Sphaerotilus montanus: one gene and its partner. The protein of the gene in region 1 interacts with the protein of each later gene in a pairwise test. Links are inferred from orthologs where the notes say so. Each region holds a gene or a part of one and is shown in the gene's direction. Other genes may lie near its edges.

The links.
Region 2: the proteins of bioB (region 1) and BDD16_RS09860 interact in binary tests that used the Escherichia coli proteins (3 or more experiments, as listed by UniProt). The link is inferred for Sphaerotilus montanus from one-to-one orthologs.

Annotation. Positions count from the first base shown.
Region 1 is NZ_JACCFH010000001.1:3,187,827-3,191,022, forward strand. What follows is about bases 197-3,196. They hold bioB (biotin synthase BioB), read left to right. Parts: upstream 197-1,195; coding sequence 1,196-2,197; downstream 2,198-3,196. Other genes in these bases: bioF (8-amino-7-oxononanoate synthase), read left to right, coding at 197-1,199; BDD16_RS14610 (cobalamin-binding protein), read left to right, coding at 2,215-3,021; nth (endonuclease III), read right to left, coding at 3,034-3,196. Also shown: more of bioF, read left to right, coding at 1-196. UniProt on the Escherichia coli protein: Catalyzes the conversion of dethiobiotin (DTB) to biotin by the insertion of a sulfur atom into dethiobiotin via a radical-based mechanism.
Region 2 is NZ_JACCFH010000001.1:2,169,297-2,172,485, reverse strand. Bases 138-3,126 are described here. They hold BDD16_RS09860 (class II glutamine amidotransferase), read left to right. Parts: upstream 138-1,250; coding sequence 1,251-2,003; downstream 2,004-3,126. Other genes in these bases: BDD16_RS09850 (ABC transporter permease), read left to right, coding at 2,938-3,126; BDD16_RS09855 (ABC transporter permease), read left to right, coding at 2,003-2,941; BDD16_RS09865 (zinc-binding metallopeptidase family protein), read right to left, coding at 138-1,178. Also shown: BDD16_RS09870 (putative bifunctional diguanylate cyclase/phosphodiesterase), read left to right, coding at 1-25; more of BDD16_RS09865, read right to left, coding at 9-137; more of BDD16_RS09850, read left to right, coding at 3,127-3,189.

The DNA of each region.
Region 1 (3,196 bases):
AGCTGCCCGCCCACCTGCAGGCGCTGGACGCGGCCCACCTGCTGCGCCGCCGCCGCGTCGTGCGCCCGCTCGGCGACGGCTACCTGAGCGTCGATGGCGAGCGCCTGCTGGCCTTCTGCAGCAACGACTACCTAGGCCTCGCGGGCGATCCGGCGCTGGTCGCCGCCGCCTGTGAGGGCGCTCGGCACTACGGCGTCGGCTCCGGCGCTTCGCCAATGGTCAGCGGCCACAGCGTGGCGAACGCGGCGCTCGAAGAGGAACTGGCGCGCTTCGTCGGCCTGCCGCGGGCGCTGTACTTCTACGCCGGCTTTGCCACCAACGCCTCGGTCATCCCGGCGCTGGTCGGCGAGGGCGACGCGCTGTTCTCCGACGCGCTGAACCACGCCTGCCTGATCGACGGCGCCCGGCTGTCGAAGGCGACGATCCACCGTTTCGCCCACGCCGACCTGGACCAGCTCGGCCGGCAGCTCGCCGCCTGCACCGCCCGGCGCAAGCTGGTGCTGAGCGACGCTGTCTTCAGCATGGACGGCGACGTGGCCGACGTGCCGCGCCTGCTCCATCTGTGCGAGCAGCACGACGCGCTGCTGCTGATCGACGACGCCCACGGCTTCGGCGTGCTCGGTCCGCAGGGGCGGGGCACGCTGGCGCAGTTCGGGCTGGTCGGGGCGACGGCGTCGCGGCGCGTGCTCTACATGGCCACGCTTGGCAAGGCGCTGGGTGTCGCGGGCGCCTTCGTCGCCGGTGACGCCACGCTGGTCGAGTGGCTGCTGCAGAAGACGCGCAGCTACACCTTCGCCACCGCCGCGCCCGCGCTGCTGGCCGAGGCGCTGCGGGCCAGCCTGCGTTGCGTCGAGCGCGACGACTGGCGCCGTGCGCGGCTGGCCGAGCTGGTCGGCGTGCTGCGCCAGCGCCTGCACGCCGGGCTGGCCGGCACCGGCTGGCGCCTGCTCGATTCGCCCACGCCGATCCAGCCCCTGATCGTCGGCGACAACGCCACGGCGCTGGCGCTGATGGACGGCCTGCGCCAGCACGGCCTGTGGGTGCCCGCCATCCGCCCGCCCACCGTGCCGGCCGGCACCGCGCGGCTGCGCATCGCGCTGTCCGCTGCGCACAGCGTGGCCGATGTCGAGCGCCTCGCCGACACGATCCTCGCACTGTCTCCCCGACCTTCCCAGAACCCCCAGGAGCCCACCGCATGAGCCTCGCCACTGCCCAGCCGATCACCCTGATCCGCCCCGCCAAGCCCGCCACCCCGGCCGCCGACGCCCGCTGGAGCGTCGCGCAGATCGAGGCGCTGTTCGACCTGCCCTTCAACGACCTGCTCTGGCAGGCCCAGCAGGTCCACCGCCAGCACTTCGACGCCAACGAGGTGCAGCTCTCCACGCTGCTGTCGATCAAGACCGGCGGCTGCCCGGAGGACTGCGGTTATTGCCCTCAGTCCGTCCACTACGACACCGGCGTCGAGGCCAGCAAGATGCTCGACATCGACGCCGTGTTGTCCGCTGCCCGTGATGCCAAAGGGCAGGGTGCGACCCGTTTCTGCATGGGCGCGGCCTGGCGCGCGCCGAAGGACCGCGACATCGAGAAGGTGGCCGAACTGGTCGCTGGCGTGAAAGACCTCGGCATGGAGACCTGCTGCACGCTCGGGATGCTGTCCGAGACGCAGGCGCAGTCGCTGAAAGAAGCCGGCCTCGACTACTACAACCACAACCTCGACACCGCCCCGGAAGCCTACGGCCGCATCATCACCACCCGCGACTACCAGGACCGCCTCGACACGCTGGAGCATGTCCGCAAGGCCGGCATGTCGGTCTGCTGCGGTGGCATCGTCGGCATGGGCGAGAGCCGCGCCGAGCGCGCCGGGCTGGTCGCGCAGCTCGCCAACCTGACGCCGTACCCGGAGTCGGTGCCGATCAACGAGCTGGTCAAGGTCGAAGGCACGCCGCTGGCCGACGCCGACAAGCTCGATCCGTTCGAGTTCGTGCGCACCATCGCGGTGGCGCGCATCACGATGCCGACGGCGCGTGTGCGCCTGTCCGCCGGCCGCGAGCAGATGGGCGAGGCGATCCAGGCGCTGTGTTTCCTGGCCGGCGCGAACTCGATCTTCTACGGCGACAAGCTGCTGACCACCGGCAATCCGCAGTCCGAGCGCGACCGCGCGCTGCTGGGCAAGCTCGGCATGCGCACGACGGCCTGATCCGGCGATACCCGTCCATGGCCACCGACCTGTTTCCGAAACGCATCGTCTGTCTCACCGAGGAGACGACCGAGACGCTGTACCTGCTGGGCGAGGAGCAGCGCATCGTTGGCATCTCCGGCTACACGGTGCGCCCGCCGCGGGCCCGGCAGGAGAAGCCGCGGGTGTCGGCCTACCTGACCGCGAAAATCGACAAGATCCTCGACCTGGAGCCGGACCTGGTGCTCGGCTTCTCGGACCTGCAGGCCGACATCGCCAGCCAGCTCATCCGCGCTGGCGTGTCGGTGCATGTGTTCAACCAGCGCAGCGTCGCCGAGATCCTGCAGATGGTCGCGATGGTCGGGGCCATGGTTGGCGCACAGGACAAGACGGCGGCGCTCCTGGCTGAACTGCAGGCCGGGCTGGACGAGGTGGCCGCCATCGGCCGGACGCTGCCGCGGCGTCCGCGGGTCTACTTCGAGGAATGGATGGACCCGATCATCACCGGCATCGGCTGGGTCAGCGAGCTGAGCGTGCTGGCCGGCGGTGAGGAGTGTTTCCCGGAGCTGGCGGGCCAGTCGCTCGGCAAGAACCGCATCGTCGCCGACCCGCTGGAGGTGGTGCGGCGCGCGCCGGACGTGGTCCTCGGTTCGTGGTGCGGGCGCAAGTTCCGGCCGGAGCAGGTGATGGCGCGCCCCGGCTGGGAGGCGGTGCCGGCGGTCGTGAACGGGCAGGTGTTCGAGATCAAGTCGAGCGAGATCCTGCAGCCCGGCCCGGCGTGCCTGACCGACGGCGTGCGCCAGATCCAGAAGCGCCTGCTCGGCTGGGCCGCGCTGCACGCCTGACCCGCCGCTACCTCAGGGCGCCGGTGTCTTCGGCTGGAAGTCGCAGCAGTCCGCCACTGCGCATTCCCAGCAGCGCGGCTTGCGCGCCTGGCAGACGTAGCGCCCGTGCAGGATCAGCCAGTGGTGCGCATCGACCCGGAACTCGGGCGGGATGCGCCTGAGCAGCTGCATCTCC
Region 2 (3,189 bases), 1.0 Mb from region 1 along the record:
CGTGGAACTCACGCCGACCGCGTGACCACCCGGTGCACCAGGTGCAGCTTGCGCACCACCGTCTGGCTCAGCACGAAGGGGTAGAAGTCCGGCTCGCCCATGCTGCGCGAGAGTTCGTTGAGCAGCGCCGTCAGCTCGACCCAGGCATTCACCAGCCGCAGGAATTCCGCATCCGGCTGCGCCAGCACCGCCTCGTCGAAGGGCTCCACATCGACCTCGACATCGTCCGCGTCCAGCCCGAAGCTCAGGCCCGTGTCGAGCGCATCGACCATGTGCAGGTAATGCGCCCAGGTCTCGGCCCAGTCCTCCCAGGGGTGGCAGCTCGCGTAGGCGCTGACGTGCCAGTCGGCCCAGTCCGGCGGCGGGCCGAGCCGGTAGTTGCGCTCCAGCGCGGCGCGGTAGTCGGCGCGCTCGTCGCCGAAGGTCTGGCGGAAGGCGGGCAGCCAGGCGGTCGTGGCCACCAGACGGTCCCAGTAATAGTGGCCGACCTCGTGCCGGAAATGGCCCAGCAGCGTGCGGTAGGGCTCGCGCAGGCTGGCGCGGATGCGCTCGCGGGTGGGGTCGTCGGCCTCGTCGGCGTTGAGCGTGACGATGCCGCTGGCGTGGCCGGTGAGCACGGGCTGGCCATCGAGCGGGCGCAGGAAGTCGAAGGCCAGCCCGCGCTGCGTGTCCTCGCCGCCCGCACCGGCCAGCCGTGACTGCACCGGCAGGCCCAGCGCCAGCAACTGCGACACCAGCCGGCGCTTGGCCTGCTCGATCAGCGCCCAGTCGCGCTGGTTCTCGGCCACGGTCTGGTCCGGGATGACGCGGTTCAGGCGGCAGGCCACGCAGAACAGTGGCCGCTCGCCCGCGCCATTGCGCTCGTCGTCCGGCACGAGCCAGTTGCAGTTGGCGGCGGACACGGCGTTGGCGCAGCGGTGGAACTGCCGCGCGCTGCGCAGGTGCAGCGACGACGCCGGCCGGGCCTCGATCAGCGCATCGCCGCGCACATCCAGCGCCAGCAGCCGCCGCTGCGCCGGGTCATAGCCGAGCGCACGCCCGCACGACAGACAGCCGCTGTTGCGGAAGAACACCGGCGCGCTGCAGAGGCAGCGGAATGCACGCAGCGTGCGCGGCTGGCGCTGGGCACGCCAGCGGTCCGCCAGGTGGCGGCCGAGCTGCGTCAGGAAAGCATCCATTGATCGAACTCCCGGGATTGCAAGACTGGAAAGCGCTGGAAAGGCTTGGGCGGCATGGTAATGTCTCGGCCCATGTGTCAGCTGCTCGGCCTCAACGCGAATACCCCGACCGACCTGGTCTTCAGCTTCACCGGCTTCGCCCACCGCGCCGCCGAGCACAAGGACGGCTTCGGCATCGCCTTCTTCGAGGGCCCGGGCGTGCGGCTCTTCGTCGACCACCAGAGCGCCACCGTTTCGCCCGTGGCCGAGATGGTGCGCCGCTACCCGATCCGCAGCCGCCACATCGTCACCCACATCCGCAAGGCCACCCAGGGCCGCGTCGCGCTGGAGAACACGCACCCCTTCATGCGCGAACTCTGGGGCCGCTACTGGGTCTTCGCGCACAACGGCAACCTGGTCGATTTCCAGCCCAAGCTGCACGCCAATTTTCATCCGGTGGGCGACACCGACAGCGAGCGCGCCTTCTGCTGGCTACTGCAGGAGCTGGCCAAGAACCACGCCCGCATGCCCAGCATCCCGGACCTGACGCAGACGCTGGCCGAGCTGGCGCCCACCATCGCCCGCCACGGCACCTTCAACTTCCTGCTCAGCCAGGGCGAGGCGCTCTGGGCCCACTGCTCGACCAAATTGCACTACGTGCTGCGCCGCCACCCCTTCGCCGCCGCGCAACTGCAGGACGCCGACCTGACCGTGGACTTCGCCGACCTGACGACGCCGCAGGACCGCGTCGCCGTGGTGGTCACCGAGCCGCTGACCTGCAACGAGGACTGGGTGGCGCTGCAGGCGGGCGAGCTGGCCGTGTTCGTCGATGGAGACCGCCTCTGATGGGTGCTTACCTGCTCCGCCGCCTCTGGCAGATGGTGCCGACGCTGGTCGGTGTCGTACTGCTGGTGTTCTTCCTGTTCAAGTCCTTCGGGGGCGATCCGGCCGAGATCCTCGCCGGCCTGAACGCCTCCGCCGCCCAGGTGGACCAGATCCGCGAGCAGCTTGGCCTGAACAAGCCCGTCTGGGAACAGCTCTGGATCTTCGTGCAGCAGATCCTGCGCTTCGACTGGGGCAAGAGCTGGGCGACGAACGAGTCGGTCGCCAGCCTGTTCGCGTCGCGCTTGCCGGCGACGCTGACGGTGATGGCGCCGATCCTGGTCCTCGACGCGCTGCTGGCGATTCCGTTCGCGCTGGCGGTGGCGGCGGTGCGCGGCTCGCTGACCGACCGGGCAATCATGGTGGTGACGACGGTCGCGCTGTCGATCAGCTTCCTCGTCTACGTCATCGTCGGGCAGTGGCTGTTCGCCTTCCAGCTCGGCTGGTTCCCGGTGCAGGGCTGGACGGGCAGCGTCTGGACCAACCTGACCACCTACGCGCCGCTGCCGGTGCTGCTGGCGGTGATGGTGGGCATCTCGCCGCAGATGCGCCTGTACCGCAGCTTCTTCCTCGACGAGATCGGCCACGACTACGTGCGCACCGCCCGCGCCAAGGGCCTGAGCGAGCGCACCGTGCTGCTGAAACACGTGCTGCGCAACGCCATGATCCCGATCCTGACCAACATCTCGATGCAGTTGCCCGGCATCTTCATCGGCTCCTTCCTGATCGAGGTCTTCTTCTCGATCCCGGGTCTGGGGCGTGAAGTGTGGATGGCGGTGAACCGCAGCGACTACCCGGTCATCCAGGCGGTGACCATCTACCTGGCGGTGATCACGATGGTCATCAACCTGCTCACGGACCTGCTCTACAAGACGGTCGATCCCCGGGTGACGCTGAAATGACCGTCGTGACACGTTCCCTTGAACGCTCCGCACAGCGCTCCGAAGGCGTCTGGTCGCTGGCCTGGAAGCGGCTGCAGGGGGATCGCGTCGGCCTGGTGTCGATGGCGGTGGTGGCGCTGTTCGCCGTGCTGCTGCTGGCGGCGGCCAGCGGGCTGGTGGCGTCGAACTGGCAGGCCGAGCGCGGCGTCTCCTACGCGCCGCCCACGCTGCTCGGCCCGGCGCCCGAATTCGCCGCGATGCCGGGCATG